3 regions of the Rahnella sp. ATs2 genome follow, and region 2 is predicted to be linked to each of the others. Evidence: predicted binding sites of a transcription regulator. Region 2 holds the regulator's gene; each other region holds the start of a gene.

Region 1 (10,750 bases), on a different contig from region 2:
GGGGTTCTGATTGATCAGAACATCCTCGCGGCTCACTCGAAAGAGCTGGCAATTCGACTGAATGAGCTGGAAAACAAAGCGCATGAACTGGCTGAAGAGCCTTTCAACCTCTCTTCGACCAAACAGTTGCAGGCTATTTTGTATGAAAAACAAAAACTGCCAATCCTGAAGAAAACTCCGGGTGGTGCGCCATCAACTAACGAAGAAGTTCTGGCTGAACTGGCGCTGGATTATCCGTTGCCGAAAGTGATTCTGGAATATCGTGGTCTGGCAAAACTGAAATCGACTTACACCGATAAACTGCCATTGATGATCAACCCGCAGTCTGGCCGCGTTCATACGTCCTACCATCAGGCCGTGACCGCGACGGGGCGTCTGTCTTCCAGCGATCCCAACCTGCAAAACATTCCGGTGCGTAATGATGAAGGGCGCCGTATCCGTCAGGCGTTTATTGCGCCAAAAGACTACATCATTCTGGCGGCCGACTATTCGCAGATTGAACTGCGCATCATGGCGCATTTATCGAAAGATGAAGGCTTGCTGAAAGCCTTTGCTGAAGGCCAGGATATTCACCGCGCGACCGCCGCAGAAGTTTTCGGCACACCGCTGGAGAAAGTATCTGGTGAACAGCGTCGCAGCGCTAAAGCGATTAACTTTGGTCTGATTTACGGCATGAGCGCCTTTGGCTTATCGCGTCAGCTCAATATTCCACGCAAAGAATCCCAGCGTTATATGGATTTGTACTTCGAGCGTTATCCGGGCGTGCTGGAATATATGGAACGTACCCGCACTCAGGCTTCTGAGCAGGGTTACGTTGAAACGCTCGATGGTCGCCGTCTGTATCTGCCGGACATCAAATCCAGCAACGCGATGCGCCGTAAAGGTGCCGAGCGTGCCGCGATCAACGCCCCGATGCAGGGTACTGCGGCTGACATTATCAAACGCGCCATGATCAGCGTCGATGCCTGGCTGAAACAGTCAGATGCTCCGCGTGCCCGCATTATCATGCAGGTACACGATGAACTGGTGTTTGAAGTGCATAAAGATGATGTTGCTGCAGCGAGTGAAAAAATTCGCAACCTGATGGAAGCCAGTATGACACTGGCGGTTCCGTTGAAAGTGGACGTCGGTACTGGCGAGAACTGGGATCAGGCTCACTAAGTGGATAGTAATTAAGCTTTTTTTGTAATTAAGCTACAGGATTATGTGCTCAGACCATGAAGGTGATCGCATAATCCACGATTTTTGTGTAAGTAAACTACAAAAAGTTCTTTTTCCCCGTCATGAAATAGGGTAAAGTTTCTCTCGTAGGGTACAGAGGTAAGATGTTCTATCTTTCAGACCTTTTACTTCACGTAATCGGATTTGGCTGAATATTTTAGCCGCCCCAGGCATTTATGTCTGGGGCGTTTTTTATTGGAGTTTTCACAGGGTTACGCCTGTTTTCTGCCTACCAGTGATAAAAATCCCGCCCATAAAAAAGGGCAGCCTGTTGGCTACCCTGATATGTTCTTTACTTACAGACTTCTTCGTTTAAGCCGAGATTTATTCGCCTTTGTCAAAAAGCTCTTCTTCCAGCACTTCCGGTGGGATTTCGCTGAACCAGGTGTTCAGTTTGTCACTCAGTTTATCGACGCCCATTTTCTTCGGGGAAGAGAAGGCTTCCACCTGAATATCGCCCATGAATTCTTTCACGGCTTCGCGGACCATTTTGATCTGCGCCTGACGCGCGCCGGATGCCAGTTTGTCGGCTTTCGTCAGCAGCAACATCACCGGCGTACCCACATCGACAGCCCACTGAATCATCTGCTGATCGAGATCTTTCAGTGGATGACGGATATCCATCAATACCACCAGACCTTTCAGCGAGTTGCGCATTTGCAGATATTCGCCCAGCGCGCGCTGCCATTTACGCTTCATTTCTTCAGGTACTTCCGCGTAGCCATAACCCGGCAAGTCGACCAGACGGATGCCCGGCTTCACTTCAAACAGGTTGATGAGCTGAGTACGGCCAGGTGTTTTACTGGTACGTGCGAGGCTTTTCTGCTGCGTCAGAGTATTCAGTGCGCTGGATTTGCCGGCGTTTGAACGACCAGCAAATGCGACTTCAATGCCTGCGTCAGATGGCAAATGCCGGATATCCGGGGCGCTCATGACGAAATGGGTCATATGATAGTTGTAAGTTTGGCTGGTCAAAGCGTGCGTCTCCGTGAGGCATGAGTATCTGGCTGGCGATTATAACTGCAACAGAGCCGAGATGCGTTCGTGTTTTTAAAATCCGAATGATGAGGCGAAGGGACCACAGAGATGAAGGCGGGGGAAATTGCCTTCATGATGTAAGACATTTGCTATTCATGATGCGGGTTATTTCGCTTGTTTTGTCGCCGAAATTTTTAATATTATTCAATTTCAATAAGATAAAATTTATATCGTTATGAAACCGACAAGACGGCTGGCGGGTATCTTGAGCCTTTGTGCCAGTCGGGTAAAGTATTTCTTACGCGGTGAAGGCGAGAACGGAAACAAGGACGATTATTGCATTCAGGGATCACGGGAAATGCATCGCGATTTAAGGACAAACGGAGCCGGAGGCTCTGAAAGGCAAAGGAAAAACCGGGACGTTGATGCTATACAGGGAAAGTGTTTGAGGAATATCCTTCTTCTGAAGGAAAGAAAAAGGCAGCAAGGTTAACTTGCTGCCTTTTTTCTTTGTCCGCTTTCTGCTAGATTCCGCCGCAAATCTATACTAAATGTACACACCTAAGAGCAGATGCCATGAAACAGCCAGCGAAAGCCCCGCGCGCCAATACCGCGACAGCTAAAACGAAGAAGAAAAGTCGTGTAGAGCTTGATATCGAAGCGCGCGAACGCAAGCGTGACAATAAGCGTCGTGGCCATAAAGCAGGCTCACGCGCAAATCCGGACGCAGCCCAGAATCAAAGCGGCGCAGGCGCTAAAAAAACCGATCCGCGTATCGGCAGTAAAAAAGCGGTGCCATTGATCGTGGAAACCGTCACCAACAATGCAGCGAAAGCGAAGAAAGCCGCTCAGCCGAAACCAGAGGCAAAACCAAAAATGTCTCCGCAGGAAGAACTGACATTACTGGAAAACGATGAGCGTCTGGATTCATTGCTTGATCTTATCGACGACGGCAAAGCACTGAGTGCAGAAGATCAGGCTTATGTTGACCAGACTCTGGATCGTATTGATGTTCTGATGGAAATTCTCGGTATCGAACTCGGCGACGATGAAGATGACGAAGAAGAAGAGAAGAACGAAGATATGATGCAGTTGCTCAAACGCGGGAATCCAAAAGAAGGTTTCTAAGCGATGCGCTGGGTCATTCCGGCAATAGCCTTACTCTTTGCATGTTATCTCCTTTGGTTATTCGGTAAACTACGACGGTTATCGAAAACCAAAGCACGTTTGCGCAGAGCGACCTTTGTAAGGCAGGCCAAAAGCCTGCCTGTAAGGGAAACCGGCAGCATCCGACGCCGGAAGGAGTAAGTCACCCATGTCAGAACAGACAACCGTCTGGGATTTAGCGCTGATCCAGAAGTACAACTATTCAGGTCCGCGATACACATCCTATCCAACAGCACTCGAATTCAGCGAAAGCTACGACGATGCGGCTTTTAAACAAGCGGCTGTCCGTTACCCTGAGCGCTCCCTTTCTCTGTATGTGCATATCCCTTTCTGCCATAAGCTCTGCTATTTCTGCGGCTGCAATAAACTGGTAACCCGTCAGCAGCATAAAGCCGAAGAATATCTCGACGTACTTGAGAAAGAGATAAGTCACCGTGCGCCGCTCTTTAAGGGCCGTCAGGTCAGTCAGTTGCATTGGGGCGGTGGTACTCCGACTTACCTCGATAAAGCGCAGATAAGCCGTCTGATGGGCCTTCTGCGGGCACACTTTGATATTCTCCCCGATGCAGAAATATCACTGGAAGTGGATCCCCGCGAAATCGAGCTGAATGTGCTCGACCATCTGCGCAGCGAAGGCTTTAATCGGCTGAGCATGGGCGTGCAGGATTTCAATAAAGAAGTGCAGCGTCTGGTGAATCGCGAGCAGGATGAAGATTTCATCTTTGCGCTGATTGAACGCGCCAGAGCGCTGGGTTTCAATTCCACCAACATCGACCTGATTTACGGCCTACCGAAGCAAACGGCGGAAAGTTTTGCGTATACGCTGCAACGCGTGGCAGAGCTGAACCCGGATCGCCTGAGCGTGTTCAATTACGCCCACATGCCAAAACTGTTTGCCGCTCAGCGTAAAATAAAAGACGCTGATTTGCCGGGCGCAGAAGAGAAATTGAAAATTCTGCAGGAAACCATTGCCTCGCTGACCGCCTCCGGTTACCGCTTTATCGGCATGGATCACTTTGCGCGTCCTGATGACGAACTGGCGATTGCCCAACGTGAAGGCAAGCTGCACCGTAATTTCCAGGGATATACCACGCAGGGCGACAGTGATTTACTGGGAATGGGCGTGTCAGCCATCAGCATGCTGGGCGATACTTACGCGCAGAACGAGAAAGACCTCAAAACGTATTACGCCAGAGTAGAACAGCAGGGGAATGCGTTATGGCGTGGTCTGGAAATGACGGATGATGATTGCCTGCGTCGCGATGTCATTAAATCGCTGATCTGCCATTTCGAGCTGAGCTTTGCGGATATGGAAGAGCGCTATGGCATCCGCTTTACCGACTATTTTTCCGATGATCTGGCGCTGCTGAAACCGCTGGTTGAAGACGGGCTGGTTGAGGTGAGCGAGACGCATATTCAGGTAACGCCACGCGGACGTTTGCTTATCCGCAACATCTGCATGTGCTTTGATATTTATCTGCGCCGTCAGGTACGTCAGCAGCAATTCTCCCGCGTGATCTGATTTCTTTGCTATCAACAAAAACAGCCGCATAAGCGGCTGTTTTGCTTTCTGGCACAGGGCTTTTATTTCAGGCCCGGTTATTCCATACCCAGTTCTTTCAGCTTGCGGGTCAGCGTATTGCGTCCCCAGCCCAGTAAGCGTGCGGCTTCCTGTTTATGTCCCTGCGTGTGACGCAATGCCGTGGTCAGCAAAGTGCGCTCCATTTCAGGCTGCGCTTCTGACAACAGGTTTTGATGACCGGAACGCAGGGCGCGATCGGCCCATTGTGCCAGCAGTGTTGCCCAGCTGTCCGGTAAGCTCTGACCACCGGTTTCCGGGGCAGACGTTTCAAAAAGTTCGCTCGGTAAATCCTGAATCAGGACTTCCTGACCCGCAGCCATCACCGTTAACCAGCGACAGGTGTTTTCCAGCTGGCGCACGTTGCCCTGCCACGGCAGACGCGTCAGCGCGGTCTCTGTTTCCGGATGCAGGTTTTTCGCTTCCACGCCCAATTCTTTCGCTGCCACTTGCAGGAAATAACGTGCCAGACGCGGAATATCTTCGCGACGTTCGCGCAGCGGTGGCAGATGAACACGGATAACATTCAGGCGGTGGAATAAATCCTCGCGGAATTTCCCTTCCTGAACCCGTAATTCCAGATTCTGGTGAGTCGCAGCGATAATACGCACATCCACTTTCACCGGTGCATAACCGCCCACACGATAGAACTGACCATCAGCCAGCACGCGCAGAAGACGGGTTTGCACATCGAGGGGCATATCACCGATTTCATCAAGGAACAGCGTGCCGTTGTCGGCCTGCTCAAAACGTCCCTGACGGATGGTGTTAGCGCCAGTAAACGCCCCTTTCTCGTGGCCGAATAGTTCGGATTCGATCAGGTCTTTCGGGATTGCCGCCATGTTCAGTGCGATAAAAGGCGCTTTGGCGCGCGGGCTGTGACGGTGTAAAGCATGAGCCACCAGCTCTTTACCGGTACCGGATTCCCCGTTAATGAGCACGCTGATTGAAGAGCGGGACAAACGGCCGATGATGCGAAAGACGTCCTGCATGGCTGGCGCTTCACCGATAATATCCGCCGTCGGGCCACTTGCCGGCTGGCTGCGAGCCGGTTGCTGTTGCTCCTGATAATGGCTGATAGCGCGTTCAACCAGCGCCACTGCTTCGTCGATGTCGAAAGGTTTTGGCAGATAATCAAATGCGCCTTGCTGATAGGCGCTGACCGCCGCATCCAGATCGGAGTGCGCTGTCATTATGATGACCGGAAGCATCGGGTGGCGCTGTTTAATCTGCTTTAACAGCGCTAAACCGTCCATCCCCGGCATACGGATATCTGATAACAAAACGTCAGGGGTTTGAGTCGCAATGGCATCAAGCACTTCATTGCCGCTGTCAAACGTGGTGCAGGTCAAACCGGCTCCAGTGAGCGCACGTTCAAGTACCCAGCGGATGGAGCTATCGTCATCGACGATCCAGACTATCCCTCGTTGCATAAGAACCTCACTGGCGAATAGGCAGGAAAACCGAGAATTCGGTATGTCCTGGCCAACTGTTAAATTCAACTTTACCCGAATGCTGGTCAATCAAACTGCGTGCGATAGAGAGGCCCAGTCCGGTGCCCCCTTCGCGGCCACTGACCATGGGGTAAAAAAGAGTGTCCTGCAAATGTGCCGGTACGCCGGGGCCGTCATCTTCAATATCGATGCGTGCCGCCAGACGATAACGCACGCCGTGTAACGTAATCTGGAAAGCAGTCCGCGTACGCAGTGTTATTGTGCCGCCTTCCTCCCCCAGCGCCTGCAAGGCATTGCGGGTGATATTCAGTAAAATCTGTTCTATCTGATCGGGGTCGTGTGCCAGTTCCGGCAGGCTCGGATCATAGTCCCGTACCAGCTGAACGTTATCGGGTTTTTCCATCGACACCAGCTGACAAACGCGCTCCGCAACCTGATGAATACTTTGTGTCACATGCTGGCTCGGACGTTGCGGACCCAGCAATCTGTCGACCAGATTACGCAGACGGTCGGCCTGCTCAATAATGACTTTGGTGTACTCAAGCAAAGCCGGATCGGGCAGCGCTCTGGATAACAACTGTGCCGCACCACGCAAACCGCCAAGCGGATTTTTAATTTCATGCGCGAGGCCGCGGATCAAATCGCGGGCTGCAACCTGTTGAGCATGCTGCAATTGTTCCTGACTCAAACGTCGCTGATTATCCATCGGCGCCAGTTCGACCAGAATAAAACCTTCCGGCAGCATCTGTGCGGTCAGTGACAACACATGCGCGCGGCCATCGACGACTAAAGTCACTTCGCTGTCTGTAAAGCCCTGTCCGGCCGTCAGACTTTCACGCATTAACTCGATGTTCAGCGAAAAATATCCCACCAGCTCTGGCAACGGGGTGCCAAAAAGTTTGCGGGAACTTTGCGCCAGTAATTGCTGAGCCGCCGGGTTGGCGTAATGCACAGCCAAATCGTCGTCCAACAGCAGAACGCTGTTGATTAAAGAATTCAGGATCTGCCCAGCATCGGGCAGCTTGCCAGTTGCCATACCGCAGTCTCCCGCACCTGATGGGTGCAATTTGTCTCGCTACCCGGCCAAAACACGGGTCAGAGGGGTTAAGCAGGAAAGAGTGTGGAGAAAAAAGCCCATCCGGAGATGGGCTGAAAGTTTCCACGGCAACAAATAAAATCGTCTTACTTAATTTTGACGCTGAAGGCTTTCATACCGCCAGGCCTCCAGTCGGGTATTTCTCTCAGCGCCGGTCAGAGGACGGGCGCTGAGTTCAGCAGCTAATTCGAGAATTAAACGCTGTGTTTAGACGCTGTAGTACAGCTCGAACTCAACCGGATGCGGAGTCATACGCACGCGATCCATTTCTTCTTTACGCAGACCGATGTAAGCATCGATAGCGTCGTCAGTGAACACGCCGCCACGGGTCAGGAACTCGCGGTCTTCGTTCAGTGCGTTCAGCGCTTCTTCCAGTGAACCTGCAACTTTTGGAATTTCTGCTTCTTCTTCCGGTGGCAGGTCATACAGGTTTTTGTCCATCGCATCGCCAGGGTGGATCTTGTTGATGATACCGTCCAGGCCAGCCATCATCAGTGCAGCAAACGCCAGGTATGGGTTAGCCGCTGGATCAGGGAAGCGTGCTTCGATACGCATCGCTTTAGGCGTTGATACGTGTGGAATACGGATGGATGCAGAACGGTTACGCGCAGAGTAAGCCAGCATCACTGGCGCTTCGTAGCCCGGGACCAAACGCTTATAGGAGTTGGTAGTCGGGTTAGCGTAGGCGTTGATTGCTTTGGCGTGCTTGATGATACCGCCGATGTAGAACAGTGCCATTTCAGACAGGCCGCCGTATTTGTCGCCAGCGAACAGGTTGTTACCGTTCTTGGACAGAGACATGTGGCAGTGCATACCGGAACCGTTATCGCCAAACATTGGTTTTGGCATGAAGGTCGCAGTTTTGCCAAATGCGTGAGCCACGTTGTGAACCACGTATTTGTAGATTTGGATTTCGTCAGCTTTTTTGGTCAGGGTATTGAAGCGGGTTGCCACTTCGTTCTGACCCGCGGTTGCCACTTCGTGGTGGTGAGCTTCAACAACCAGACCCATTTCTTCCATGGTCAGACACATGGTAGAACGCAGATCCTGGGAAGAGTCGACCGGAGGAACCGGGAAGTAACCGCCTTTAACTGCAGGACGGTGGCCTTTGTTGCCGCCTTCGTATTTGGTGCTGGAGTTCCATGCGCCTTCGATATCATCGATAGCCACGTGAGAACCGGAGATGCTGCTGCCGAAGCGCACATCATCAAACAGGAAGAATTCTGGCTCTGGCCCGAACAGAACGGTGTCCGCGATACCGGAAGAGCGCAGGAAGTCTTCTGCACGTTTCGCGGTAGAACGTGGGTCGCGGTCATAACCTTGCAGCGTAGTTGGCTCAAGGATGTCGCAACGAATGATCAGCGTGGTTTCTTCGTAGAACGGGTCAAGAACAGCAGTGCTCGCATCTGGCATCAAAACCATGTCAGATTCGTTAATGCCTTTCCAGCCACCGATTGAAGAGCCATCAAACATTTTGCCTTCTTCGAAGAAGTCAGCGCTAACCTGGTGTGCAGGAATGGTGACGTGCTGTTCTTTGCCTTTGGTATCTGTGAAACGTAAATCTACGAATTTCACTTCATGCTCATTCAGCATCGTCAAAACGTGTTCAGCGGACATACTAGTTCTCCCGAATTTCTCATTATCGTCGTGGAACGAATAACCATTTTTGGTCTTTAGTTGGAAATAACAGCTTTACTTGAACTGGCGTGTGGACTGAACAGCGCTATTATTTGACTGGTCAGACGCGTCACCCTGTAAAAACTTTTTTTTACCCTAAAAACTATTAGCGAAAAGTGTGCCAACTTTGAGAAAATGCAAACAACGCCATTTTACAGGGCTCTTGCACTCGATAAGTATGCACCATAACGGAATTTCTGCACTATAATGGTGCTAACTCTGAGATGCATAGCACCAAAACGGTGCGTCATAATGGTTCAGTGGTCTTTTTGCACCGTGAAAGGGATCACAAAGTAACCATCCATAAGTTGTTTCATCAAGATCCTTGTGATCTTGTTTAGAACCTCGCTTAATACGTGTACAATAGCGCGCTATTTCTAATGCCTGAGGCAAAGCTGTGATCGAAAATTTGCGTAACATCGCCATTATTGCCCACGTTGACCATGGTAAAACCACCCTGGTCGACAAGCTGCTGCAACAATCCGGTACTTTCGGAGAGCGTGTAGAAGCCACTGAACGCGTAATGGACTCCAACGATTTGGAGAAAGAGCGTGGGATTACCATCCTCGCAAAAAACACCGCCATTAATTGGAAAGACTACCGCATCAACATCGTGGATACCCCAGGACACGCCGACTTCGGCGGTGAGGTAGAGCGTGTGATGTCAATGGTCGACTCGGTGCTGCTGGTTGTGGATGCAATGGATGGCCCAATGCCGCAAACCCGTTTCGTGACCAAAAAAGCATTCGCTAATGGTCTGAAACCGATCGTGGTAATCAACAAGGTTGACCGCCCTGGCGCGCGTCCTGACTGGGTTGTTGATCAGGTCTTCGACCTGTTCGTAAACCTGGACGCAACCGACGAACAACTCGATTTCCCAATCATCTATGCATCCGCATTGATGGGTATCGCGGGTAACGACCATAACGATATGGCCGAAGACATGACCCCGTTGTACCAGGCGATCGTTGACCACGTATCTCCGCCACAAGTTGAGATGGATGCACCTTTCCAGATGCAAATCTCTCAGCTGGACTACAACAACTATGTTGGCGTCATCGGCATCGGCCGCATCAAACGCGGTACCGTTAAGCCTAACCAGCAAATCACTGTCATCGACAGCGAAGGCAAAACCCGTAACGGTAAAGTCGGTAAAGTTCTGACCCACATGGGTCTTGAGCGTATCGAAGCCACCGTTGCTGAAGCGGGCGACATCATCGCAATCACCGGCCTGGGCGAACTGAACATCTCCGACACAATCTGTGATCCGGCGAATGTTGAAGCTCTGCCAGCGCTGAGCGTTGATGAACCAACAGTAACCATGTACTTCAACGTAAACACCTCTCCGTTCTGTGGTAAAGAAGGTAAGTATGTGACTTCACGTCAGATCCTTGACCGTCTGAACAAAGAACTGGTGCACAACGTTGCATTGCGTGTTGAAGAAACTGAAGATGCTGATGCATTCCGCGTTTCAGGCCGTGGTGAACTTCACCTGTCGGTTCTGATCGAAAACATGCGTCGTGAAGGTTTCGAGCTGGCGGTTTCCCGTCCTAAAGTAATCAACCGTAAAATCGATGG
Region 2 (10,750 bases):
ACCGGTGACTGCGCAGAGGGCGTATCCGCAATAATATGGAAGAACAATGGTGAGATTTCCCAATCAACGTCTGGCGCAACTGTTTGATGCGCTGCAAACCGAAACCCTTCCTCAGGATGAACTGGCAAAACGTCTGTCCGTTTCGACGCGCACGGTGCGTGCCGATATTACTGCGCTGAATGAAATCATCGCCGATTTTGGTGCGACGTTTGTTCACAACCGTGGCAGCGGGTATCAGCTGCGGATTGACGATCAGACGCTTTTCTCAACGTTACAGCAATCGACGCAACGCAAACCGAATCCGACGCCGCGCACTGCCGCTGAGCGGGTGAAAACGTTGCTGATCCGCTTTTTGACCTCAGCTTTTTCATTGAAGCTGGAAGATCTGGCCGATGAATGGTTTGTCAGCCGGGGAACCCTGCAAAATGATATGGCTGAGGTGAGGGAGCATCTGGCTCGCTATCACCTGAATATCGAAACCAAACCGCGCTACGGTATGAAACTGTTCGGTGCAGAACTGGCGATCCGCGCCTGTCTGACCGACCTGCTGTTCCAGCTGGATGCCGAAGAACAGGCGAATCCGCTGCTGAAGGCGGAAAGTCTGGAGCCGGAAGCGCTGGTGCCGCTGACACGCTTTATGCATCAGGTGCTGACGCAGTCTTCTGTTCAGCTGACCGATGAGGGCGAGCAGTATCTGATCTTGTACTGCGCGGTGGCGATCAAACGCATTACCGGCGGTTATCCGCTGACCGATTTTGATGCAGAAGACGGAGACCCGGCGGTGAAGCAGGTTTCCGTGCGTCTGGCGGCTGAGCTCAGAAATCTGGTCGGCAAGGAAATTCCGGCCTCTGAGGAAGCTTATCTGCGGGTAAATATCGCCGCCCGCCGCGTGCAGCAAATTCTGCCGACCGACATTAATGCCGACGATGACGAAGCGCTGGTCGATTACATTCTGTCGTATATCAATTCGCACTATAACTATGATTTGCAGGGCGATAAGCAACTGCGTGCTGACCTGCTGACGCACATTAAGACCATGATTACGCGGGTGAAATATCAGATAAACATCCCGAATCCGCTGCTGAATAATATCAAACAGCATTACCCGATGGCCTATGACGTCACGCTGGCAGCGGTCTCCAGCTGGGGAAAATACACGCCCTATACGCTGAGTGAAAACGAGATTGGTTTTCTGGTGCTGCATATCGGCGTCGGGCTTGAGCGGCATTACAATATCGGTTACCAGCGGCATCCGCAGGTGATGCTGGTGTGCGACACCGGCAATTCAACCATCCGCATGATCCAGGCACAGATTAACCGTAAGTATCCGCAACTGGTGATGAAACAGGTGGTTTCGCTGCGTGATTACGAGCAGCTGGAGCATGTCGACGAAGATTTTATTATTTCCAACGCCCGCATCACCGAGAAGAATAAGCCGGTGGTGGTGCTGTCGCCATTCCCGACCGAATACCAGATGGAACAGCTCGGTAAGCTGGTGCTGGTCGACCGCACACGGCCTTATATGCTGGAAAAATTCTTCGACGAAAAACACTTCATGATCGTCAAAGAGCCGATGACGCAGGCGGAGTTGTTCCGCCATGTGTGTTCACAGCTGGAAGAAGAAGGATATGTCGATCAGGCGTTTTACCCGTCGGTGGTCGAGCGTGAGGAGATTGTCTCGACCATGCTGGGCGAAGGGATTGCGCTGCCGCACTCTCTGGGACTGCTGGCGAAGAAAACCGTGGTGATTACGCTGCTCTCGCCGCAGGGCATTGCCTGGGGAGAAGGGGAAACCGCGCACGTGATTTTCCTGCTGGCGATCAGTAAGGCGGATTACGAAGAAGCGATGGCGATTTACGATTTGTTCGTGACGTTTGTGCGGGAACGGTCGATGAGCCGTTTGCTGAGCAGTGAGAATTTTGAAAGCTTCAAGGCCATTGCAATCGACTGTTTAAGCCGCATTTAGCCTGCGTCCTTGACGCCGCAGCGGCGTTCGTTCACCCGAATCACTGACTGATGTCAGCTCATCGGGATTAATGAGCCTCGTCCCTGAGGCTCACCCTGCGGGCCAGCGCGAGCGCTGTTCAAATCGGTTCCTGACCGATTTGTCTTTCGCTTGCTGCAACGCCAATGACTATGGCTAAGAGTGAAGGGGCTTAGTCTTCGTCAAATCCTGAATTGATCAGATTTACCACTGCCGTCAATGCCTGTTCTTCATCTGGCCCGGTGGCTTCGATTTCGATTTTCTGACCTTTCGGGGAATCAAGCATCAGCAGCGCGATCACGCTGCTGGCTTCCGCTTCAATGCCTGTGCCGTTGCGCAGCATCACTTCTGATTCAAAGCTCTGCACCAGTTCAAACAACTTCATCGCCGGACGGGCATGCATCCCTAACCGGTTTTTGATTTCTACCGTTTGTTTTACCGTCATGATTTACGTTTTTCCAGCGTGCGATGGCGGGATTGCACGTTCTTCCCGCGGGAACGGAAATAGTCGGCCAGTTGCTCTGCGATATACACCGAACGGTGTTTACCGCCGGTACAACCAATGGCGACGGTCAGATAGCTGCGGTTGTTGGTTTCCAGCATCGGCAGCCATTGTTCAAGGTAGCTGCGGGTCTGGTAGATAAAGTTGTGCACTTCGGTATGACGGTCGAGGAACGCCGCCACCGGTTTGTCGAGGCCGGTCATCGGACGCAGTTTCGGATCCCAGTGCGGGTTCGGCAGGAAACGTACGTCGAACACGTAATCCGCATCAATCGGAATACCGTGTTTGAAACCAAAGGATTCGAAGACCATCGTCAGTTCACGTTCGCGTTTACCCAGCAGGCGGGTACGCAGCATTTCTGCCAGTTCGTGAACGGACATTTCGGACGTGTCGATGATGAGATCAGCAGACGAACGCAGAGGCTCGAGCAAGTCGGCTTCTTCATCAATAGCACTTTCGAGGGAGAGATTTTTGCTGGAAAGCGGGTGCAGACGACGGGTGTCGCTGTAGCGGCGGATCAGCGTGTTGCGGTCGGCATCAAGGAACAACAGCTGCGGTGAGAAGCTCTCCGGCAGTTGTGACATCGCGTACTCATAAACTTCCGGGGTTTCCGGCATGTTACGCACGTCGATGCTGACGGCCGCTGACGTATTACGTTCAACGAGGGTCTGGGCAAGCTGCGGCAATAACACCACCGGCAGGTTATCCACACAGTAAAAACCCATGTCTTCCAATGCCCGTAGGGCAACCGATTTCCCGGAACCGGAACGGCCGCTGACAATCATCAGCACCATGGTGTCACTCCCCTGGCATTCAGTGTTCAGAATTCATTTTCCCGGCACCGTACCGGGAATCAGCAATTTATTCGTTTTCAGTCATTATCTGGAACAGTTCTTCATCGCTCTGCGCACCACGAAGGCGGCGACACACTGTTTTATCAGCTAATTTCTTAGCCACCAAAGATAATGTATGTAAATGGGTTTTACATTGATCTGCCGGTACCAGCAAGGCAAAAAGTAAGTCTACCGGCTGATTATCGATGGCATCAAAAGCGATCGGTTGTTCCAGCTGAATGAACACGCCGACGGCACGTAACGTATCTTCTTCCAGCTTACCGTGCGGGATGGCGATCCCGGCACCGATCCCGGTGCTGCCCATGCGTTCACGGGTCAAAATAGCGTCGAAAATCACCTGTGGCGACAAATTCAGTTGTCTGGCGGCCAGTTCGCTGATGATTTCCAGTGCGCGTTTTTTGCTGGCGCAATGAACGCCGCTTTTGGTGCATTCGGCATTAAGCACCGACGTTAATTGCATTGCTATATCGTTGATCATGTCATCTTTCACTTTTGCGCTGTTTCACCCTTAAAGCTATATCGGCTCGTTTCCCGAAGGTCACAAGCCGATGCCCGAAGGTTTGTAGCACAGGGTTGGCTACATGAATGTCAGTGCTGTTTCAGTTTGTCTTTATGTTTATTCAGCTGGCGGGCCAGTTTATCAACCAGTCCGTCAATCGCTGCGTACATATCCTGATGTTCCGAGGTGGCATGTAACTCGCCTCCATTCACATGCAAAGTCGCTTCGGCAACTTTTTGCACCTTTTCCACGCTCAACACCACATACACCTGATTAATCCTGTCGAAATACTGCTCTAGCTTGGCCAGCTTCGACGTGATGAACTCTCTCAGGGGATCCGTGATCTCAATGTGATGTCCGGTAATGTTGAGCTGCATAATGTCTTCCTTCTCTGTTGAGGTCAAACTAACTGTTTACGTTGGTTTGAGGGCGGGATGGACAAAGACTCTCGGTATTTGGCGACGGTTCGTCGTGCAACCATAATTCCCTGATCGGAAAGCAGGGTCGCTAACTTACTGTCACTGAGCGGTTTTACAGGATTCTCCGCTGCGATTAATTTCTTCACCAGCGCCCGGATGGCGGTTGACGATGCCTCGCCGCCGCTGTCTGTACTGACATGGCTGGAAAAGAAATACTTCAGTTCGAAAATGCCACGCGGGCTGTGCAGGAACTTCTGCGTCGTGACGCGTGAAATCGTCGATTCGTGCATTTCTACGGCGCTGGCGATATCGGCCAGCACCATAGGTTTCATAAATTCTTCACCCAGTTCAAAGAACGCCTGCTGTTGCTCAACGATACAGCGCGTGACTTTCAGCAGCGTGTCGTTACGGCTTTCCAGGCTTTTGATTAACCATTTGGCTTCCTGCAGATTGCTGCGGATAAACTGCCCGTCGCTGTCGCTGCGTGCGGAATTCCCCATCGCGGCGTACTGCTGGTTAATCTTCAGACGCGGAATGCTGTCCGAATTGAGTTCAACCGTCCAGACTCCTGACACTTTGCGCACCAGCACATCCGGGATCACGTATTCGGATTCGCCGGTGTTGATCGACTGGCCCGGACGCGGATCAAGAGACTGGATCAGGAGCATCGCTCCTTTCAGTGTATCTTCTTTTAACCGGGTTGATCGCATAAGTGCGCGGAAATCATGGTTCGCCAGCAAATCCAGATGTTCGCTGATGATAAGACGGGCTTCGGTGATGAAAGGCGTGTCGGTCGCATACTGGGAAAGCTGGATCAGCAGGCAGTCGCGCAGGTCGCGCGCGGCCACGCCGACCGGGTCAAAACGCTGTACGCGTTTGAGCACGGCTTCCACTTCGTCCATCGTGACGTTTTCATCCCCGATGCTTTCCAGAATGTCGTCAAGAGAAACGGTGAGGTAACCGGTGTCATCGACCGCATCGACAATGGACGTCGCAATCGCCGCATCAGTATCTGAGAACGGCGTCAGCTCGACCTGCCACATCAGGTAATCCTGAAGAGTCTGGGTGGTTTCACCCTGATAAATCGGCAGCTCGTCGTCGCTGTAATCATTACCGGTGCCGGAAGGCGTGCCCGCGGTATAGATTTCATCCCAGGTCGCATCCAGCGGCAGCTCTTCGGGCATGTCTTTTTGCTCGAGCGCTTCGCGGGTATCTAACCCTTCGCTGTCGGTGGCTTCTACCGAGTCGATTTCTTCATGAAGGTCGGTTTGTTCCAGCAGAGGGTTGCTCTCCAGCGCGAGTTGGATCTCCTGTTGGAGCTCAAGCGTGGACAATTGCAACAGGCGGATGGCCTGTTGTAACTGTGGAGTCATTGCCAGTTGTTGGCTGAATCTGAGTTGCAAACCTTGCTTCATATCTTGGCTTTATTTCCGTTGATGAGTGAAAACGGCAACACTTCTGTCAGAGACGGCCTGTTTCATTTTAAGGCGAAACAGGCACGGTTCCGGCGGCACAGATCACAGACGGAATTCTTCACCAAGATAAACGCGTTTAACTTGTTCATCAGCAAGAATATCGGCTGGCGTGCCGTGGGCGATTAACTTGCCCTGACTGACGATGTAAGCGCGTTCACACACGTCGAGCGTTTCGCGAACGTTATGGTCGGTGATCAGTACGCCGAGGCCACTGTCACGCAAATGCTCAATGATTTTTTTGATGTCGATAACTGAAATCGGGTCAACACCGGCGAACGGTTCATCCAGCAGGATGAATTTAGGGTTCGCCGCCAGCGCACGGGCGATTTCAACACGACGGCGTTCACCACCGGACAGTGACTGACCGAGGTTATCGCGCAAATGAGAAATATGGAACTCTTCCATCAGTTCATTGGCGCGATCGTTACGCTGTTCTTTGTTCAGATCGTCGCGGATCTGCAACACGGCCATCAGGTTATCAAACACGCTGAGGCGGCGGAAAATGGACGCTTCCTGAGGAAGATAGCCAATACCGCGACGGGCGCGGGTATGCAATGGCAACAAGCTGATGTCTTCGTCATCGACGATAATACGGCCTGCATCACGCTGCACAATGCCGACGACCATGTAAAACGTCGTAGTTTTACCGGCACCGTTTGGCCCTAATAACCCGACGATTTCGCCGGAGTTGACCATCAGGCTGACATCTTCAACGACCTTGCGGCCTTTGTAGGCTTTTGCCAGATTCTCTGCGATTAATTTAGCCATAAAAATCAGTTACTCTTTTTGGTCGGCTGGCCCGCCGCTGCAGGTGTTTTCTGTTGCAGCTGCGAAGGAACCAGAACGGTCGTCACACGGTTGCCTTTATCACTGAAGGCTTCCATTTGCTGTTTCTGCACCAGATAAGTAATACGGTCGCCTTTCACGTTGCTGTCGAGCTGTTCAAGGTAAGCGTTACCGGTCAGGGTCACCAGATCGTTTTCCACTTCATAGCGGACTTTCTGCGCATGGCCTTTTACCGGCTTGCCGTTGTCCTGCATCTGATAGAAGGTCACCGGATTACCGTAACCTTCAACCACTTCTTTGCCGGAAACGCCTTGCGGGCGGATGACGACAACTTTGTCCGCTTTAACCTGGATCGTACCCTGGTTTACCACCACATTACCGGTAAAGGTCGCGGTATTGGTATTCACGTCCAGCGCCTGATTAGCCGAATCAATGGTAATCGGTTTGGTCGTGTCATCTTTCAGGGCGAATGCCGGAACGCTGACGGCTAACAATGAGCTGACGATCAGGAGATTACGGATTTTATTTTTTGCTTTGAATTTCATAAGAGGTCGTTACCTTTTCGATCAGCTCTGCTGTTTTATCACGCAGATTACCACGCATTTTCATGCCGTTAGATGTAAAACCTGTGCCATAAAGCGTTACTTCATCATCTGAGGCAACGTCCTGTGTCGTCAGGTTAACCCGTGCATTGTCCGTTTTGATTCTTTGCAACTGAGAAGTCTCAGGTGTCAGGCTGTCTGCCTGCACATGCCCGTAAAGATAGAGCATTTTATCCTGAGTCAGCTTGGCCTTGTCAGAATGCAGCACCCACGTCGGGACTTTGTTCTTGTCGTACATGGTCGCTACCGGATTAGTAAACCATGTCACCTGATCAGTGGTGTAATATTTCACCTGATCTGAAACCAGTTTATACGTCAGGCTACCCAGCGGATCGTACACCATCGTGACGGTGTGGGAGCTCTGGTAGGTCGGATCCTGATCGTTGACCGCCGGCTGGACGTCATCGCTGTTGTCAGACATTGACCAGCCGATCAGCACCAGAACGATGGCTGTCAGCGCCAGAATAATCCAAAGTCTTGTTTTACTCATATCGACAGCCCTTTGGCGTCCTCCAGCTTACCCTGTGCCAGTAAAATCAAATCGCACAATTCGCGTACTGCACCACGTCCGCCGGCAATTCGGGTGACATAATGCGCTTTCGGCAACAGGATGGGATGCGCGTCCTGAACGGCCACGGAAAGACCAACTTCAGCCATAACCGGCCAGTCGATCAGGTCATCACCGATGTAGGCCACTTCTTCGGCCCGCAAAGACAGTGTATCTAACAGTTCGCGGAAGGCCAAAAGCTTATCCGATTGTCCCTGGTACAAGTGGCGTATACCGAGGGTTTCAGCGCGATCTTCCAGTAATTTCGCATTGCGGCCTGTAATAATCGAGACCTCAATGTCCGAAGTCAGCAGGCAGCGGATACCGTAACCGTCGCGAACGTTAAAACTTTTCAGCTCTTCTCCCTGATTTCCCATGTAGATCAGGCCATCAGACATCACGCCATCTACATCGCAAATCAGCAGGCGGATAGCTTTCGCCCGTTCCAGCACTTGCGTGCTGACCGGACCGTAGCAAGTTTCCACCAGGGCTGCGCTATTACTCATTCAGGGGATTCCTCAATTAAACTACGCCAGCGCGCAGCATGTCGTGCATATGTAACACACCCAGCAACTGGTCACCATCAGCAACCATCACGCAGGTTATGTTTTTTTCCTGCATTAAATTCAGCGCATCCACCGCCAGAAGAGAAGGGCGGACGCGGATACCCCCGGTCGTCATGACATCGGCAATCGAGGCTTCGTTGATGTTAACGCCCATATCGAAAATGCGGCGTAAATCACCATCGGTAAAGATACCTTCGATCCGCATCAGGTCGTTGCAGATAACTGTCATGCCGAGATTCTTGCGGGTGATTTCCAGCAAGGCATCACGCAAAGAAGCGTCACGGCTGACATGCGGAATTTCATCACCGGTGTGCATGATATCGCTCACGCGCAGTAAGAGCTTGCGACCCAGTGCTCCGCCCGGATGGGAAAGGGCGAAGTCTTCGGGTGTGAAACCGCGAGCTTCCAGTAAAGCCACCGCCAGCGCATCGCCCATGACCAATACCGCCGTGGTGCTGCTGGTCGGTGCCAGACCCAGCGGGCAGGCTTCTTTGGGGACTTTCACGCAAAGATGCACATCAGCCGCTTTGCCCATGGTGCTTTCCGGATTAGACGTCATGCAGATAAGCGTGATGTCCAGACGTTTGAGTACCGGGATCAGCCCGAGAATTTCATGTGCTTCACCGGAATTGGAAATCAGGATCACAACGTCCTGTTTCGACACCATGCCCAGATCACCGTGGCTGGCTTCGCCCGGATGGACAAAGAAAGCCGGTGTGCCGGTGCTGGCAAAGGTCGCTGCCATCTTGCGACCAATGTGGCCGGATTTGCCCATGCCCATCACGACGACTTTGCCGTTGCAGGCGAAGATTTTTTCGCATGCACGGGTAAAATCGCCGTTAATGTATTGATCTAACTGCTCAAGTCCTTCACGTTCTGTTTTCAGCACATCACGCCCGACGGCCTGAAAATCAAAGTCGGAGGCGAAGTTAACGTTAGCCATAGTCAGTTCCTGACAAAGTTCAGAAGGCAATGCTGTCCGGTAACAGGAACAGAACCGCCATATAGGCGATAAATCCACACAGTAACAGTGCGCCGGCGAGATGGCCGATACGGTGTTTACGCATCAGGCACAGCCCGGAAAGCACGATACTGACCGCCAGCATGACCCAGTAATCGCGATGAAACGCGTCCGGGTTGAACGAGCCTGGCGCAACCAGCGCGGGTAATCCCAGCACCAGACAGGTATTAAAAATATTCGCACCAATGATATTGCCCAGTGCGATATCATCTTCGCCCTTAATGGCACCGGCGATAAACGTCGCGAGTTCCGGCAGACTGGTGCCGATGGCGATAACCGTCAGGCCAATCACCAGTTCGCTGACGCCAAAGTAACGGGCAATCACTGTACTGTTGTCGACAATCATGCCCGACGCCAGCGGCATGATGATAAAGCCCAGTGCCAGCCACAGAAATGCCACGGTGTTGCTGCTGTCCTGAGGAAGTTCGGACATCTGTTCGTACGTCAGCGTATCCAGCCCTTCTTTTTCGGCCGCGCGGGCGATTTTTATCACCAGCATCATAAACACGGCGGCACTGGCCAGCAGCAGAACGCCGTCAAACCGGCTGAGTTCTCCGTCACTTAGCACAAAACCACAGAGTGCTGTGACCAGTAACAATAAAGGGAGTTCGCGGCGTAATATATCAGAACGAACGGAAAGTGGATGAATCAGGGCTGCACCGCCCAAAATCAGAAGAATATTAATGATATTCGAACCAATTGCGTTTCCGACGGCCAAATCCATCTGATCATTGATGGCGGCTGTGGTAGAAACCACCAGTTCCGGGAGAGATATTCCGACGCCGACGACGGTCATGCCAATCACCAGCGGAGGTATGCCTATTGAGCGTGCCAACACTGCGGCTCCGTACACCAGACGATCGGCGGCGTAAACTAACAGTAACAAGCCGACAATCATCAGTACGATAGCGAGAAGCATGAAACATCCTTTATTGGGTATAATGCGAGGTTCGTTGCCTTTGCAGGCAGGCGATTCCTTCGTCAACATGAGCTAAGGCAACATTTTCTCTGAAAACAAGGCCTGCAGGTTCCTGTATGTTAGACGATGAAGGCTTTTAATTTAAAATGATAATTCATCGATTTTGACCGTCTGGGGCGGAAAAGTAAAACGATGGCAACTTTGGTAACGAAACCGGGGTAAGTTTTTGTAAAAATACCAAAGTTATACGACACCCCATCTGGGTCAGACGTATTCTTAGCGAAAGTATTCCGAAGGGATAAACTGAATGAGTCAAAGCGAATCGAATCTGGTTGAGATCAAGGGCATGAGCTTCGTGCGCGGCGATCGTCCCATTTTCGAAGAGATCAATATGACCGTGCCACGAGGCAAAGTCACCGCCATTATGGGGCCTTCGGGGATCGGTAAAACCACCTTGCTGCGCCTGATCGGCGGGCAACTTGCGCCAAGTAGTGGGGAAATCTGGTTCGACGGAGACAACATTCCGACGTTGTCACGCCGTAAGCTGTACGAATCCCGCAAGAAAATGAGCATGTT
Region 3 (10,750 bases), on a different contig from region 2:
CGCGCCTGCGTTTCATTTAACACACCGCGCCGGAGATTGGCGGCGATATAGCAAAACCCCAGGCTGGTGCTGCGTCTTACCGGTTTTACCCGCGCTAATTCTTCTTGCTCGCCAAGAATGATCCTGACCGGATGCTGACAGCTGACATTGTTTTTCTGAGCAAACAGTTGTGGCGTGATCCAAAACTCAATCGCCGCCAGATAAGGATGTTGCAGCGTATACAACGTGTGTTGCTCCAGCCGGACCAGCTCAGGGGAAAACGTGGTCAGGCGGAAAGGTCCGGCACCAATGTGCGGATCTTCAGGGTGCGAAAGCAGGCAATTGAGATCGGCAAAACGATGTGCCAGCCAGTAATCGGGTTTATCGAGATCAAATTGCAGACATAGCGCGTGAGGCTGCGACAGTCGGGTGACGGACGCCAGATTGTGTTTGCCGCGTGACGAATTTTTTAGCTGCTGGAACCGGGCCATCAGTTGCGCTGTTTTAAGCGGCTCGCCGTTATGCCAGAACAACTGACTGCGCAGAAAAAACTGCCAGGTTTTGCCATTGTTACTGACCTGCCAGTGATGTGCCAGATCAGGCTGTGGCGCAGAGTTTCCCGGAATATAACGCGTCAGTCCCGCATGAATGGTATGGGCGAGATGCTGCTCCGCCCGCCCCGTCAGGGTCAGAGGATCCAAAGACTGGAGAGGGCGGTAATAAGGTATGCGTAATGTGGGGGCGTCTTCCTGCCATTGTCCGCCGAGATGCGGTGCCAGCAGGGCATTGAGGTGTGTGGGATCCAGCTGGCTTAATTGCAGTGCCGCAGAATGTTCACCGTTAATCAGTAATTCCTGTAAATAGGTGCCGCGCAGATCTTCGGGTGTTCTCAGGCAGCAGAGCGAGGCGCGTTTACCGCGGCCAGCCTGTGATTTCCATTCAATCCAGCCCGCATCCTGAAAATGAGTAAGTAAAGTTCGCGTATGGCGTTCGCTACAGCAAAAAATGTCTGCCAGTTCTGCCACAGTAAGCTGAACCGGAAACGATCCGGTTTTGAGATGCAGACGCTGGAATTGATTAAGGCGGTTTTGCAGGCGCATGATAAATACGGAACCTTATTTTTCAGGTTAACTTGTTTGTTCAGCATATCGTTTGTTCAGGATATCCCACGCACGGCGCGCTGGCTTGCCGCGAAGAAAGAAAGTGTGAGCTAAAACCGGAACAGTATTCATAAACTGTTCACTATTAGTTCCGCAAATCCGGGTACATACTTTGAAAGTGAAAATTATTCCCGCTCAGAGAGGAAACATGTACCGTTTAGCTGCATTTGATATGGATGGCACGCTGCTTTTACCCGATCACACCCTGGGCGAAGAAACACTGGCAACGCTGCGTCAGCTGGCTGAAAAACCGGTAAAACTGACGTTTGCGACCGGTCGTCATTATCTTGAAATGAAAGATATTCTGGCAAATATCGGGCTGGACGGTTTCCTGATCACCGGTAACGGCACGCGTATTCATGATTTAGCCGGCCACAGGTTGCACGCAAGCGATTTGTCCGAAGATTGTGCGCATGAGCTTCTGCACACGCAATGGGATACTCCGGCCAGTCTGCACGTGTTCCGCGATGAAGGCTGGTTTACGTCGCTCGATGATCCAGACTTACTGATCCCGCACCAGTTCAGCGGTTTCCGTTACCAGTTGCAGGATCTGCGTTTATTGCCGGATTCCGGTAACAGTAAAGTGTGTTTCTGCGCGCCTCACGAAACCCTGCTGGCGCTGGTTCCTCAGCTGAAAGCGCACTTCGGACCGCGCTTAGATTTGTGTTTCTCAGCGGCAGATTGTCTGGATGTGCAGCCTGCGGGCAGCAATAAAGGTAGCGCCCTGGCACTTCTGACGGCAGGGCTGGGGATTGAAATGTCTGAATGCATGGCCTTTGGCGATGCCATGAACGACAAAGAAATGCTTGAAAGCGTCGGGATGGGGCTGATAATGGGCAACGCATTACCGGTGCTGAAAGAGCAATCCCCTCACTTACAAATCATCGGACATTGCCGCAATCAGGCGGTGTCTCACTTTTTGCAACACTGGCTGCACACTCCACACCTCACCTATTCCCCCGAATAAAAGGTATTGCAGCAAGCCGGGCCATTCTGTCCCGGCTTTTTTCCGTCATACTTCAAGCTGCAGATGCGCTGGCTGCGTTTGCTCACCCGAATCACTTACTCATGTAAGCTCATCGGGATTCACAAACTTGCCGCCTGCCTGCAACTAGAATTATTTTGGAAACATATTAGTTAAGTCCTTCCAGTTGTGCAGCGTAAACGGAAATATCCCCGATATTCTTCGTCACCCAGCTGTCGTCAAAATAGGTATTCAGATAACGTTCGCCGCTGTCGCAAAGCAGGGTGACGATCGAACCTGTTTCTCCTTTCTCACGCATTTGTTTTGCCAGCTGCAAAGCGCCCCACATATTGGTGCCCGTAGAGCCACCGACTTTTCGTCCCAGCACCTTTTCTAACCAGCGGACGGTCGCCACGCTTGCGGCATCGGGCACCTGCATCATGTTGTCGATGACGTCAGGGATAAATGAGGGTTCGGCACGCGGGCGGCCAATGCCCTCAATGCGACTGCTGCATTGCGCGGTGACGCTGGCGTCACCTTGCTGATAATAATCGTAAAATACCGAGTTTTCAGGATCCACCACCACCAGTTCGGTGTCGTGCCCCTGATAACGGATATAACGCCCGAGCGTCGCAGAGGTTCCGCCGGTACCGGCACTCATCACCAGATAGCGCGGCACCGGATGCGGTTCGCGGGACATCTGGCGGAAAATACTGTCGGCAATATTGTTGTTCCCGCGCCAGTCGGTCGCGCGCTCCGCGTAGGTGAACTGATCCATATAATGGCCGTTCAGTTCTCTGGCGAGTTGCTCAGAAGCCGCATAAATCTGGCTGGAATTTTCGACGAAATGACAGCGGCCGCCGTAAAACTCAATTTGCTGAATCTTGCGCGGAGCCGTACAGGAAGGCATCACGGCAATAAATGGGAGACCCAACAATCGGGCGAAGTAGGCTTCGGAAATGGCGGTGCTGCCCGAGGAAGCTTCAATGATGGGCGTATTTTCGCGGATCCAGCCGTTGCACAGACCATATAAAAACAGTGAGCGTGCCAGGCGATGTTTCAGGCTGCCGGAAGGGTGGGTGCTCTCATCCTTCAGGTACATGGAAATCCCGGGTAAGTCATTCAGTGTGAGACGAATTAAGTGTGTGTCGGCTGAACGTTGAAAATCGGCGTCGATTTCTTTAATGGCGTGAGTGACCCAGGAGTTACGCATGTTGCAGACTCATAAAAGTGTTTTGATGAGATAAGAATAACGTAATCACCAGAGAAATAAGTTACTCTTTGACCCACGGTTTGCCGTATTTGTAGAAAAATATTCTCCCGGAGTGCCTTATGGTAGATAAAATTGACCTCAAGCTTTTAGCCCTGCTGCAAAAAGATTGCACCCTTTCCCTGAACGAACTGGCGGATGCCGTTAATCTCACCTCCACACCCTGCTGGAAAAGAATCAGGCGCCTTGAAGATGACGGGATTATTCGCGGCAAAGTGGCGTTGCTGGATGGCGATAAGCTGGGGCTGAGTCTGACGGCATTTGTGCTGATCAAAACTCAGCATCACAACAGCGAATGGTATCAGCGCTTTGTACAACAGGTTGAAGCATTTCCGGAAGTACTGGGCTTCTACCGGATGGCCGGAGAATATGATTATTTATTGCAGGTGCAGGTTTCCGATATGAAAAGCTACGATAACTTTTACAAGCGACTTGTGAACGGCATTCCGGGACTGAACGATGTGACCTCAAGTTTTGCGATGGAGCGCATAAAATCGACCACCGCATTGCCCATTTAATGCAAAAGTTGCAGTAAAAAGTTTCATCAGAAACGCATGTTAACTCTGGTATCCTTGTCAGCCTGAAGAGCAAACGGGTATTTGTGATATCTGTTAACTCAATAAAATCATTATTATTTGTATGGAAAACTCTGCGTGAGACTGTTTGCACAATTAGGCTGGTACTTCCGTCGCGAATGGCGCCGGTATCTGGGTGCCGTTGCCTTGCTGATCATTATTGCTGTCCTGCAATTACTGCCGCCAAAACTGGTGGGCATAATCATTGATGGCGTAACGTCAAAACAAATGTCTTACAACGTGCTTTTCGCATGGCTGGGTCTGATGCTCGGCACAGCGATAGTCGTGTACCTGCTGCGCTATGTCTGGCGCGTACTGTTATTCGGTGCGTCCTATAAGCTGGCCGTCGAGTTACGCCAGGATTTCTTCCGCCAGCTCAGTCGTCAGCATCCGGCTTTTTATCTGCGTCATCGCACCGGCGATTTGATTGCCCGTGCCACCAACGACGTAGACCGCGTGGTGTTTGCCGCAGGCGAGGGCGTTTTGACACTGGTGGATTCACTGGTTATGGGACTTGCCGTGCTGATTGTCATGGCAACCCAGATCAGCTGGGAACTGACGCTGCTTTCGCTGGTGCCGATGCCGGTGATGGCGATCATCATCAAGCGTTACGGCGACCAGTTGCACTCCCGCTTTAAAACCGCACAGGCGGCATTTTCCTCTCTTAACGATCAGGCGCAGGAAAGCCTGACCAGCATCCGCATGATCAAAGCTTTTGGTTTGGAAAATCATCAGTCATCACAATTTGCTGATGTTGCCGCGGATACCGGTGCTAAAAACCTGCGCGTAGCCCGGGTCGATGCACGTTTTGATCCGACGATTTACGTCTCCATCGGCATGGCAAATCTTCTGGCCATTGGCGGCGGCAGCTGGATGGTGGTCAACGGGCATTTGACACTCGGTGAACTGACCAGTTTTGTGATGTATCTGGGGCTGATGATCTGGCCGATGCTGGCGCTGGCGTGGATGTTCAATATCGTAGAGCGTGGCAGTGCCGCCTACAGCCGTATCCGCAGCCTGTTACAGGAAGCGCCAGCGGTGGCCGATGGCGCAACGCCTTTACCGGCGGGGCGCGCAGTGCTTGAAGCGCAGATCAACAATTTCCATTATCCCGAACACCAACACGCTGCCTTAACGTCCGTGGCATTTTCCCTGAAACCGGGGCAAATGCTCGGTTTATGTGGCCCGACGGGTTCTGGAAAAAGTACCTTGCTGGCATTGCTTCAGCGCCAGTTCGATGTGACTGAAGGCGATGTGCGTTACCACGGTCTGTCACTCAAAGAGATCCGGCTCGATGACTGGCGCGCGCGGCTTGCGGTAGTCAGCCAGACGCCTTTCCTGTTTTCAGACACCGTCGCGCAGAACATTGCGCTCGGCCGGCCGGATGCCACGCAGGAAGACATTGAGGAAGCGGCACGGCTTGCCAGCGTTCACGATGACATTCTGCGTTTGCCTCAGGGATATGAAACAGAGGTCGGTGAACGTGGCGTTATGCTTTCGGGTGGCCAGAAACAACGTATTTCGATTGCCAGAGCGCTGTTGTTAAAAGCTGAAATTCTGATCCTGGATGATGCGCTATCTGCCGTCGATGGCCGCACGGAACATCAAATCCTGCAAAATCTGCGTCAGTGGGGCAGTGACAGAACGGTGATTATCAGCGCTCACCGGCTTTCTGCGTTGACCGAAGCCAGTGAGATTCTGGTATTCAGTCACGGAAGCATTTCACAGCGTGGCGATCATGACGAACTGGCTGCGAAGCCGGGCTGGTATCGCGATATGTTCCGCTATCAGCAGCTTGAAGCTGCGCTGGATGATGTGCCGGAAAAGGAGGCGGAATAACATGGCTGAACAAAAAGTGAGTAAAATCCAGAAGCTCTGGCCTACGCTTAAACGTCTTCTGGGATATGGCAAACCCTACAGTAAGCCTCTGTCTTATGCGGTGCTGATGCTGTGGATTGCCGCCGCAGCGGAAGTCACCGGCCCGATTCTGATCAGCTTTTTTATCGACCATTATGTGGCGAAGGGTGAAATGCCCTGGGGGAAAGTCAGTATACTGGCGCTGAGTTTCATCTTCCTGCAATTTCTGGCAGCAAGCCTGCACTATTTTCAGGCACTTCTGTTTAACCGTGCTGCGGTTGGCGTGGTGCAGCGTTTGCGCACCGACGTCATGGATGCCGCATTGCGTCAGCCTTTGAGTGCCTTTGATACCCAGCCGGTCGGGCAGCTGATTTCGCGTGTGACCAATGATACTGAAGTGATCCGTGACCTTTATGTCACTGTCGTATCGACGGTTTTGCGCAGCATTGCGCTGATTGGCGCAATGCTGGTGGCGATGTTCAGCCTTGACTGGCGACTTGCCTCGGTGGCTATCTGCATCTTCCCGGCTGTGTTTGTGGTGATGGGGCTGTACCAGATTTACAGTACGCCGGTCGTTCGTAAAGTGCGTGCTTATCTGGCGGACATAAATGATGGCTTCAACGAAGTCATTAATGGCATGAACGTTATTCAGCAATTCCGTCAGCAAAAACGGTTTGGTGAACGACTGTCCCGCGCCAGTCAGTCACATTATATGGCCCGCATGCAGACGCTCAGGCTGGAAGGATTTTTGCTGCGACCATTACTCAGCTTATTTTCATCCCTGATTTTATGCGGCTTGTTAATCTTGTTCGGTTTCAGTGCCGAAGGCTCGATTGGCGTGGGGGTTTTGTATGCTTTCATCAACTACCTCGGGCGTCTCAACGAACCTCTTATTGAGCTGACGTCGCAGCAATCCATTCTCCAGCAGGCTGTAGTCGCAGGTGAACGTATCTTTGATTTGATGGATCGGACTCAGCAGCAGTACGGACCTGACGATAAGTTGCTGACCAGCGGCGAGATTGATATTCGCGACGTCAGTTTTGCCTACCGCCCGGACAAATGGGTGCTGGAGAATATTACCCTGCATGTCCCTTCACGTGGATTTGTGGCGCTGGTCGGGCACACAGGCAGTGGCAAAAGTACGCTGGCGAATCTCCTGATGGGCTATTATCCGCTGAATAAAGGTGAGATCCGCGTCGACGGGCGTAACCTTGCTGATCTCTCGCATTCCAGTCTGCGAAAGGGAATTGCTATGGTTCAGCAGGATCCGGTGGTGCTGGCGGAATCGGTATTCTCTAACGTGACTTTAGGTCGCGATATTGATGAAGCTCAGGTCTGGCACGCACTGGATATTGTGCAGCTTTCTCCGCTGGTACGGGGAATGCCGGAAGGGTTGAATACGCGTCTGGGCGAACAGGGTAATAATCTCTCTGTCGGACAGAAGCAATTGCTGGCGATGGCGCGCGTTTTGGTGCAGGCACCAGAAATTCTGATCCTTGACGAGGCAACGGCCAATATCGACTCAGGAACCGAGCAGGCAATTCAGCGTGCTTTACGTGCCATTCGTCAGCAAACAACTCTGGTTGTAATTGCACACCGGCTGTCGACGATTGTGGATGCAGATAATATTTTGGTACTGCATCGCGGGCAAGCCGTTGAGCAGGGCAACCACTTACAGCTGCTGGCAGAAAAAGGCCGGTATTATCAGATGTATCAGTTGCAACTTGCCGGGCAAGAACTGGCGTCAGCTGAGCAGGGAATTCCTTCCACAGAAAACGCATAAACTGTCAGCTGGCGTAACGCGTTCGCTACGCCAGCATTCTCTCCTCAACGTCTTATCCTCGCGCCATCCCATCCCGCGCACCGTATTCATGCAGGCAAAATACCTGCGGTTTACACCTTGCACTATAAAGCAGCGATGAGCACTTAAATGGTGCGTGCGCTGCTGTGTGCTGAATGGCGAAACAACTGTGCGCCCGGTCACGATTATTCTGAAAATGCCAGTTTGCGCGGGAATTGCAGGAATCTTTCATCAGTTTCAACTCTGGCACACCCTTTGCTTTATCCCTTGCGTATCGGGCGCGAATCCTCTCGCGGTAAGCCCTTAATTCGAGGAGTGGCACAATGAAGCTGGTTACTGTGGTGATCAAACCTTTTAAGCTGGAAGACGTGCGTGAAGCGCTGTCTGCTGTTGGAATTCAGGGGCTGACCGTAACGGAAGTTAAAGGTTTTGGCCGTCAGAAAGGTCATGCCGAACTTTACCGTGGCGCGGAATACAGCGTGAACTTCCTTCCAAAAGTAAAAATCGACATTGCTATCGCTGACGATCAGCTCGATGAAGTGATCGACGTGATCAGCAAAGCGGCCTACACCGGCAAGATCGGTGATGGCAAAATTTTCGTTGCTGAATTGCAACGTGTTATCCGTATTCGTACTGGTGAAACCGACGAAGCAGCACTGTAATTTCCGGTTTTTATCTCTCATGCCAACCGGTTTGAGATAAATCAGATTAGAAAAAACAGTTTTGAGAAACAGGGGTGGGTTAATAATGAAAAAACTTTTATCCATGATGGGGCTGGGCGCAGTGGCATTATTGCCTTCGCTTGCCATGGCCGCAGCACCAGCCGCCGCCAACGGCGCTGATAACGCCTTTATGATGATTTGTACTGCGCTGGTATTGTTTATGACCGTACCTGGCGTAGCGTTGTTCTACGGCGGTTTACTGCGTTCCAAAAACGTTTTATCCATGCTGACTCAGGTTATTGTGACCTTCGCATTGGTCTGCGTTCTGTGGATCCTTTACGGTTACAGTCTGGCATTCAGCGAAGGGAACGCCTTCTTCGGTGGTTTCGGCAACGTAATGATGAAAGGCATTGGCCTGGATTCTGTTACCGGCACCTTCTCGCAGATGATCCATGTGGCATTCCAGTGTTCATTCGCCTGTATCACCGTGGCACTGATCGTCGGTGGTATCGCTGAACGTGTGCGTTTCTCTGCGGTGCTGATTTTCACCGTGATCTGGCTGACCTTCTCCTATATTCCAATGGCGCACATGGTGTGGGCGGGCGGTTTCCTGGCTGCTGATGGCGCGCTGGACTTCGCCGGCGGTACCGTTGTTCATATCAACGCCGCTATCGCGGGTCTGGTCGGTGCTTATCTGCTGGGCAAACGTGCTGGTTTCGGTAAAGAAGCATTCAAACCTCACAACCTGCCAATGGTGTTCACTGGCGCTGCAATCCTGTATGTCGGCTGGTTCGGCTTTAACGCCGGCTCTGCAAGTGCAGCAAGTTCCATTGCCGCGCTGGCGTTCCTGAATACTGTGATTGCAACGGCTGGCGCAATCCTGTCCTGGACTCTGGTTGAGTGGATGGTTCGCGGCAAGCCTTCTCTGCTGGGCGCAAGTTCCGGTGCTATCGCAGGTCTGGTTGCCATCACTCCGGCGTGTGGTACGGTCGGCGTGGGCGGTGCGTTGATCATCGGTCTGGTCGGCGGTGTGACTGGCCTGTGGGGTGTCGTTACCCTGAAAAAATGGCTGCGCGTTGATGATACCTGTGACGTATTCGGTGTTCACGGCGTCTGCGGTATCGTAGGTTGCCTGCTGACCGGCGTATTCACTTCCAGCTCTCTGGGCGGCGTGGGTTACGCAGAAGGCGTGACCATGGGCCATCAGGTTTGGGTTCAGTTCTTCAGCGTTTGCGTCACACTGGTGTGGTCTGGTGTTGTGGCCTTCATCGGTTACAAAGTGGCTGACATGATTGTAGGCCTGCGTGTTCCTGAAGAGCAGGAACGTGAAGGTCTGGATGTGAACAGCCACGGCGAAAACGCCTATAACCAGTAATGGCTCAGTAACAGGATTTCAGAGAAAGTAGTGCGCTAACTCTCTCATTAAGCAGTACAAAACAATAAAATAATGATGATATGCAAAAGGGGCGATAATGATATCGCCCCTTTTTAATGCACAGTTTTTGCCAACCGTGATCGGAGAATGTTTATTCAGGCGTCCGCTGGCGGATCACGCCTTCCTGTACCGTAGAGGCAACCAGCACGCCATCACGGGTATAAAATTGTCCGCGTACAAAACCACGAGCGCCCGAAGCAGATGTGCTTTCAACGGCGTATAGCAGCCAGTCATCCATACGGAAAGGGCGGTGGAACCACATCGAATGGTCGATGGTCGCGACCTGCATTCCCGGCTCAAGGAACCCGATACCGTGCGGTTGCAATGCAGTCGGCAGGAAATTGAAGTCCGAGGCATAACCCAGCAGATACTGATGGATGCGCAAATCATCCGGCATTTCTCCGTTAGCCCTGAACCAGACCGCGCGGTGAGGTTCTTCTACACTTCCCTTCAACGGGTTATGGAATTTCACCGGACGCATTTCAATCGGCTTGTGACCAATGAATTTTTCGCGGAATTTTTCAGGGATCAGATGCGCCAGATTTTTGGCAATATCTGATTCTGAAACCAGCGTTTCTGGTGCCGGGACATCAGGCATGGTGTTCTGATGTTCGAAGCCGGTTTCCTGGCTCTGGAACGACGCGGTCATATAAAAAATCGGTTTGCCATGCTGAACGGCTTTTACGCGTCGTGCGCTAAAACTGTTGCCGTCTCGCAGAATTTCCACGTCATAAATGATGGGTTTGCTGCTGTCACCGGGACGCAGAAAGTAGCTATGAAAAGAGTGAATACCGCGATCGACGGGCACGGTTTGTTTAGCGGCGTACAGCGCCTGACCGACAACCTGACCACCAAAGACCTGACGCAAGCCCAGATCTTCACTTTGACCACGAAACAGTCCTTCTTCGATTTTTTCCAGATCTAACAGATCCAGCAGATTTTTTAATGCCTGACTCATAGTGGCCTCATGAAAGTTACCGGTGATATTGACCTAAGTTGTTCGGGATACCGCAGGCAGGAATGTTCTGAAATACACCTTCGCTGACA

The links. The regulator sigma-54, encoded in region 2, starts transcription at its own class of promoters, with help from an activator protein. The targets are predictions, from matches to a motif close to GTTGGCACANNTTTCGCTNT.
Region 1: glnA (glutamate--ammonia ligase) is a predicted target of sigma-54. The motif match lies at 9,279-9,298, and genes of this name have one in related genera.
Region 3: glnK (P-II family nitrogen regulator) is a predicted target of sigma-54. The motif match lies at 7,849-7,868, and genes of this name have one in related genera.

The regions. Positions count from the first base shown of each region.
Region 1 covers NZ_JBLYPL010000027.1:47,155-57,904, reverse strand. Annotated here, with positions in the region: gene polA (DNA polymerase I) at 1-1,161, shown strand, start outside; gene ACJY2G_RS22580 (spot 42 RNA, inhibition of DNA synthesis) at 1,326-1,373, shown strand; gene yihA (ribosome biogenesis GTP-binding protein YihA/YsxC) at 1,546-2,196, opposite strand; gene yihI (Der GTPase-activating protein YihI) at 2,776-3,327, shown strand; gene hemN (oxygen-independent coproporphyrinogen III oxidase) at 3,515-4,888, shown strand; gene glnG (nitrogen regulation protein NR(I)) at 4,966-6,378, opposite strand; gene glnL (nitrogen regulation protein NR(II)) at 6,386-7,435, opposite strand; gene glnA (glutamate--ammonia ligase) at 7,703-9,112, opposite strand; gene typA (ribosome-dependent GTPase TypA) at 9,570-10,750, shown strand, end outside.
Region 2 covers NZ_JBLYPL010000001.1:127,495-138,244, forward strand. Annotated here, with positions in the region: gene ACJY2G_RS00595 (BglG family transcription antiterminator) at 47-1,966, shown strand; gene npr (PTS phosphocarrier protein NPr) at 2,157-2,429, opposite strand; gene rapZ (RNase adapter RapZ) at 2,426-3,280, opposite strand; gene ptsN (PTS IIA-like nitrogen regulatory protein PtsN) at 3,348-3,830, opposite strand; gene hpf (ribosome hibernation promoting factor) at 3,929-4,216, opposite strand; gene rpoN (RNA polymerase factor sigma-54) at 4,240-5,673, opposite strand; gene lptB (LPS export ABC transporter ATP-binding protein) at 5,776-6,501, opposite strand; gene lptA (lipopolysaccharide ABC transporter substrate-binding protein LptA) at 6,507-7,064, opposite strand; gene lptC (LPS export ABC transporter periplasmic protein LptC) at 7,042-7,611, opposite strand; gene kdsC (3-deoxy-manno-octulosonate-8-phosphatase KdsC) at 7,608-8,174, opposite strand; gene kdsD (arabinose-5-phosphate isomerase KdsD) at 8,191-9,177, opposite strand; gene ACJY2G_RS00650 (calcium/sodium antiporter) at 9,197-10,174, opposite strand; gene mlaF (phospholipid ABC transporter ATP-binding protein MlaF) at 10,482-10,750, shown strand, end outside.
Region 3 covers NZ_JBLYPL010000009.1:131,077-141,826, reverse strand. Annotated here, with positions in the region: gene ACJY2G_RS11670 (SgrR family transcriptional regulator) at 1-1,079, opposite strand, end outside; gene cof (HMP-PP phosphatase) at 1,288-2,106, shown strand; gene ACJY2G_RS11660 (PLP-dependent cysteine synthase family protein) at 2,273-3,316, opposite strand; gene ACJY2G_RS11655 (Lrp/AsnC family transcriptional regulator) at 3,436-3,891, shown strand; gene ACJY2G_RS11650 (SmdA family multidrug ABC transporter permease/ATP-binding protein) at 4,027-5,787, shown strand; gene ACJY2G_RS11645 (SmdB family multidrug efflux ABC transporter permease/ATP-binding protein) at 5,789-7,588, shown strand; gene glnK (P-II family nitrogen regulator) at 7,930-8,268, shown strand; gene amtB (ammonium transporter AmtB) at 8,354-9,643, shown strand; gene tesB (acyl-CoA thioesterase II) at 9,795-10,661, opposite strand.